Regions from separate parts of the Salinivibrio sp. PR5 genome, predicted to be linked through region 1. Evidence: predicted binding sites of a transcription regulator. Region 1 holds the regulator's gene; the other holds the start of a gene.
The links. The regulator PurR, encoded in region 1, represses purine synthesis genes. The targets are predictions, from matches to a motif close to TNANGNAAACGTTTNCNTNA.
Positions count from the first base shown of each region.

Region 2: glpX (class II fructose-bisphosphatase) is a predicted target of PurR. The motif match lies at 1,619-1,638, and genes of this name have one in related genera.

Region 1 covers NZ_MUFK01000029.1:11,415-14,576, reverse strand. Annotated here, with positions in the region: gene BZG82_RS11040 (FecCD family ABC transporter permease) at 1-97, shown strand, start outside; gene BZG82_RS11035 (heme ABC transporter ATP-binding protein) at 94-870, shown strand; gene purR (HTH-type transcriptional repressor PurR) at 1,131-2,135, shown strand; cyclic di-GMP riboswitch class I at 2,316-2,418, shown strand; gene BZG82_RS11025 (TfoX/Sxy family DNA transformation protein) at 2,526-3,119, shown strand.
Region 2 covers NZ_MUFK01000005.1:134,265-137,426, forward strand. Annotated here, with positions in the region: gene BZG82_RS03785 (1,4-dihydroxy-2-naphthoate polyprenyltransferase) at 1-468, shown strand, start outside; gene rraA (ribonuclease E activity regulator RraA) at 588-1,106, shown strand; gene zapB (cell division protein ZapB) at 1,158-1,400, opposite strand; gene glpX (class II fructose-bisphosphatase) at 1,703-2,710, shown strand; gene BZG82_RS03805 (helix-turn-helix transcriptional regulator) at 2,840-3,162, shown strand, end outside.

The DNA of each region.
Region 1 (3,162 bases):
CGCCGAATTGCCGGTTGGCATTATTACCGCCCTAATGGGGGCTCCTTTCTTTCTATGGCTTCTTATTCAACAACGAAAAGCAGTGGTTCACGAATGACAGATTCTGCCCTTCAAATCTCCAAGCTCAGCTATGCGCTTAACGGCCGTCAACTGCTAAGCGAGATTGATCTCGCCTTTACTGCCGGCCAGTTACACGTTTTACTCGGGCCGAATGGTGCGGGGAAAAGTACACTGTTAAAGCAATTGATTAGCGACAAACATCAACATGGCAGTGTGCAGTTTTGGCAACAGCCAAAAAGCCAGTGGCAAGGCGAAGAATTTGCCCGACGAGTTGCCTTCCTTCCCCAACATAGCGGGCTCACGTTTGCATTCTCCGCACAAGAAGTGGTCGAGATGGGGGCGACACCACTAAAGGCAAACCGAGAAAAGATCGCGGCCCTTGCCAACGAGCAACTAACGGCATGGGATATTAGCCATCTTGCTCATCGACCGTATCCGATTTTGTCTGGCGGTGAAAAACAACGCGTACACATGGCGCGCGTGTCATTACAGCTGGCACAAACCGCACCGGATCAAGCGATTCTGATGCTGGATGAACCCACTTCGGCCTTAGATATTACCCATCAACATTACACCCTAAAGCGCTGTCGAGCACTCGCTGACCAAGGAATGACAGTACTCGTAGTGTTGCACGACCTGAATTTGGCGGCGCAATACGCCGATCAACTGCATTTTCTGAAAGCAGGTCGAATCGTCCTATCCGGCGATCCGTGGCAGTGTTTTAGTAGTGATAGAGTGGCAGATATCTACCAATACCCTCTGACCGTATTGACGCACCCAGAGCATAACTGCCCACTGATCGTGTCTTAATTGACAAATACATCATAGCTGGCTCACAAAACCGCCTGTTGGTCCGTTTTCGCTGATCAGACCAATTGCGAGTGTGCGCCAACCTAAGTAAACTGAGAGCGCAACCGATTAGCTATGAGAATGGATGAAATCGGATTCGTTACCTTCGCAACCGTCTGATGTGCCGGGATTGTGAAAGACATCGCCGCTGAGAAACAGCGGCGTTTTTCTGTAAGGTCGCGAGTAACGATCCCTACGCATTACTACAAAGAAGAATCAAGATGGCAACGATTAAAGATGTCGCGCGTCTCGCCGGTGTATCGACCACGACGGTGTCGCACGTGATAAACAAAACCCGCTTTGTCGCGGAGAAGACGACTGAGAAAGTATGGCAAGCGGTTGAAGAATTGAACTACGCCCCAAGTGCTGTGGCGCGAAGCTTGAAGTGTAATACAACACGTACACTGGGTATGTTGGTGACTAAATCCACCAACCCCTTTTTCGCCGAACTGGTTCACGGTGTGGAAGACTATTGCTATAAGCAAGGCTACACGCTGATTCTCTGCAATACCGAGGGTAACCTTGAAAAGCAACGCGACTACCTGCGTATGTTGTCTGAAAAACGCGTCGACGGACTCATTGTGGTGTGCTCTGACCTCAACGAAGATTTGATGCTGTTATTAGAAAAAAAACGCGATCTGCCTATGGTCGTGATGGATTGGGGCAGTCATCATATCGATACAGACCGTATAGAAGATAACGCTGAATTGGGCGGTTACCTTGCTACCAAACACTTTATTGATAATGGTCATACTAGGATTGGCTGCATTTCTGGCCAAATGGATAAAAATACCTGTAAGCATCGTTTAAACGGTTATTTCCGCGCGTTGAAAGAAGCCAACATTCCAGTAAATGAAAATTGGTTGATTGAGGCAGATTTTGAAGCCGATCAAGCGCAAATTGCCGCGAAGCAATTAGCGACAATGTCAGACCGCCCGACCGCTGTGTTTTGTTTTAATGACATTATGGCATTAGCGGCCATTAGTACATTTAACGAGCACGGCTTGAAAGTGCCAGATGATATATCGGTGATTGGTTACGATAATATTGATCTCACCGAGTATTTCTCGCCACCATTGACAACTATTCACCAGCCCAAACGCCGTCTAGGCAAAACGGCCGTCAAGCTCTTGCTCGCGCGAATTGCCAACAACGAGACTCAACAGCAAGTGTTCGAAATGCAACCTGCACTAGTGAGTCGACAGTCAGTTAAAACACTATCTTAATGTTTTAATGAAATTTTTATGAAGAGCACCGTCAATGCCTTGGCGGTGCTTTTTTACGCGACCACTCGTCTAGTAGTGCTTTTACTCTAGCTCATCAATTACACCCACCCTGAACCAAGATCACACTTTGCGTAATGGGAGAGGACGACATCGGTGTCTAATTATTATATGCTTAATAGCGATTGAACAAGGCAAACCATGGCGAAAGCATGGGACGCAAAGCCTCCGGCCTAACGGTAATTTGACATGATGTCAAAATATCAACGGTAGCGGGGTTGCCAACATATCAAAGCTGACAAATTTGATGGCTCGTTGACAATTCTGCGATCTTGCCTTGTTACATTATGACGTCTTTTTTAGGCATTAGTAATTCATCGAGATTTTAATCAAATGGATAAACCAGCTTTAAAGAACGCAATGAAGTTATTTGCCAAATTTGGCAGTATAAAGTCCCGTTCAATGTTTGGTGGGTTTGGTATCTTTTGTGAAGACACCATGTTCGCACTTGTCGTTAACAACACTCTCCATTTACGTGCTGGAAAAGAAAACGAAGCACTATTAAAAAAACAAGGCTTATCACCCTACGTGTATAAAAAGCGGGGCTTTCCCGTTGTGACGAAATATTTTGCGATTCCTGAATACTGGTGGGATGACCAAGATAAACTGCTCACTGAAGCCAAAGAAGCGCTGGATGTCGCGACACGCGATCGTACTTTGAAAAAACAAGCCACGCCATCTCGTTTAAAAGACTTGCCTAATTTACGGCTTGCGACCGAGCGTATGCTGAAAAAAGCCGGTATTGACACACCTGAACGTTTACAGCAGCAAGGTGCCGTCAATGCCTACAAAGCCCTTCTTTCTGCGCATGAAAAAGAGCTAAGCTTGGAGTTACTGTGGTCACTAGAAGGTGCGATTACTGGCAAGCATTGGTCTGTGGTTCCCCCTCAACGTCGCCAAGAATTATTACAACATTTAGAAAATTAATTCCTCACAACCCCCATACCTCTCTACCTTTTTTGTGAGCAAT
Region 2 (3,162 bases), on a different contig from region 1:
TATCGTGGGCTGGGGGATCTCTCCGTGTTGATGTTTTTCGGTTGGCTGGGTGTCGCTGGGACCTACTATTTACAAGTTGGACACATTGACTCGCTAGTTATCCTCCCCGCCACCGCTTGCGGCTTACTCGCAGTGGGAGTGCTCAACATCAATAATCTACGCGACATTGATAACGATCGCGCCTGTGGCAAACATACGCTTGTGGTGCGGTTAGGCCCACATCGCGGCCGTCAGTATCATGTGATTTTGCTTGCCAGTGCTGTCGTTTGCTATTCGCTGTTTGCCGCGCTCACCTTCCAAGCTTGGCTGGGATGGTTGTTTCTCGCCGGCGTTCCCTTATTGATTCGCCATGGCCGTGAAGTGTATCAAGCCGCAAGCGCCACCGCATTGCGCCCCATGATGGGAAACATGGTACGTTGTGCGCTGGTCACCAATGGCCTTTTTATGACCGGTATGCTGTTGGTGTAATCAGGGCACAGATTGTCCCCTTTTGCATTGCAAAGCCTTATCGGCCCGTTATACTTGGACTAGCCTTGTTGGCAACCGCATGTTGTCAGCCTTTTTCTGCCTCAACAAGAAGTTAGACTATGGAATACAATACCTCGGAACTATGCGACATGTATCTTGACCAAGTGGATGTCGTGGAGCCAATGTTTAGCTCTTACGGGGGCCGCAGTGCGTTTGGTGGCCAGATTACAACCGTTAAATGCTTTGAGGATAATGGCCTTATCCGCGAGCTTGCTGAACAAGACGGTCAGCAACGGATCATGTTGATTGATGGCGGTGGCTCACTGCGCCGTGCGTTGATTGATGGCGAAATTGCACAGCTTGCTGCTGATAACGATTGGGCAGGTATGATTGTGTATGGCTGCGTCCGTGATGTCGATACTATTGATGAGCTTGATATCGGTATTCAAGCACTGGCATCGATTCCGGTCGGCGCGGATGAACAAGGCACAGGGGAAACCGACGTTCCCGTCAACTTTGGCGGTGTGACTTTCCTCCCGGACGATCATGTCTATGCAGATACGACTGGCGTGATCCTCTCACCCGACGCGCTCACCATGGACAGCTTCGACGTTGATGACGAGGAAGACGACGACTAATACGTCGCCTCACGCGGATAGAAAAACAGAGCCAATCGGCTCTGTTTTTGTTTATTCGACGTTCTCAATCTTGCCCAGCAAGCTACGAATACGGTTTTGCCACGCTTCTTGCTCTTCACGCAGTTTGGCGTTTTCTTGCTCGAGGCTTTCACGGCTTTCTTTCACCGAGGCTGCATCACGCTCTAGCGCTTCATTCTTTTCTTTCAGCTCTTCGATTTCCATTTGCAGCAGCGAAATGGTATCCACCGCCATTTGTACTTTTGCTTCGAGTTGTTCTAATACTTCCAATGACATCAAGGCCACCTTATTTCTGACGATTGATCCCGTTACTACTGACATCAGCAGCAACCCGTGCAACGTGATTGTGCACCCCGCTGTTATTGTACCGAGCGCACGCTAGACTGCCACTGTTCTCGCGCCTTGCCAACGCACAAGTGCACAAAAATCCAGCATATTTGGTGTTATTCCTGATCCGCCTGACGTGTATTTCCACACATCCTCTGCTCACAGGCGTACGCAAACGTTTTCTATTTCTGGTAAACTGGCGCGCGCTCACTGGGCTGACCAGTTTTTGTGGCTTTTATCTTGGAGTACTCATGAAACGCGATCTCGCACTGGCTTTCTCTCGTGTCACCGAAGGCGCCGCCCTTGCCGGTTATAAATGGCTAGGCCGTGGCGATAAAAATGCAGCGGATGGTGCAGCCGTTGCCGTGATGCGCACCTTACTGAACCTCACCGAGATTGATGGTGAAATTGTGATTGGCGAGGGCGAAATTGACGACGCGCCGATGCTCTATATCGGCGAACAAGTCGGCTTGGGCGGCGACGCGGTCGATATTGCCGTCGATCCGATTGAAGGCACACGCATGACGGCCATGGGGCAAGCGAATGCCCTGGCGGTACTGGCCGCCGGCGAGAAAGGTAGCTTTTTAAAAGCGCCGGATATGTACATGGAAAAACTGGTAGTGGGACCGGGCGCCAAAGGTGCCATTGATCTGCACAAGCCCCTGCTCGAGAACTTAGAAAATATCGCCATCGCCCTAGGTAAAACCCTAGATACGCTGGTCGTCGCCACCTTGGCAAAGCCTCGTCATGACGCCATCATCGCCACTATGCAGCAACGCGGGATCCGAGTTTTCGCCTTTCCCGATGGCGACGTGGCCGCCTCAATTCTTACCTGCATGCCGGAAAGCGAAGTAGATGTGATGGTCGGCATTGGCGGTGCGCCGGAAGGTGTGGTGTCAGCCGCCGTTATTCGCGCCTTAGGCGGCGACATGCAAGGACGTTTGCTCCCTCGCCACGAAGTCAAAGACGATACCCCAGAAAACCGCGCTTTTGGTGAGCAAGAATTAGCCCGTTGCCAAGAAATGGGGATCCAAGCCCACCAAGTACTGACGTTATCCGACATGGCGAGCAGCGATAACGTTGTCTTTGCCGCCACTGGGATCACCAAAGGGGACTTGCTAGATGGCATTAGTCGCCAAGGCGATCTGGCCACCACAGAAACCCTGGTGGTACGCGGTCAATGTCGTACCATACGCCGCATCCACTCGACCCACTATTTAAGCCGCAAAGACGACGCCATCAAGCATCACATCTTATAACTCAGCGGGCAGCCAATGTGCTGCCCTCACTGGTCAAGTGGATTGATTTCGATTACCCTTTTATAAACACTTTGCTTTATTTAGTTGTGTGCTGCTGGGCAGCGTATTGGGGTAATCACTATCACTACCATCAAGTCTACCGATCGCATTCTCGATACCCTTAAACGAGAAGGCAGTGTCAGCGCAAAAACCCTCGCGCAATCGCTGGGGATGACCACGATGGGCGTGCGCCAACACTTACAGAGCCTTGAGCGAGAAGGGCTGGTTGATTTCGAAGATGTGCGCGCCAAAGTGGGCCGCCCCACCCGCCACTGGTCGCTCACCGCTAGTGGTCATAGCCGTTTTGCAGATAGTCATAACGATCTGTCGATCACCTTGATTGACTCCGTCCAAGACGTGTTTGGCGAGCAAGGCGTCGAAAAAGTGATCGCGCAACGAGAAGCGCGAACCCT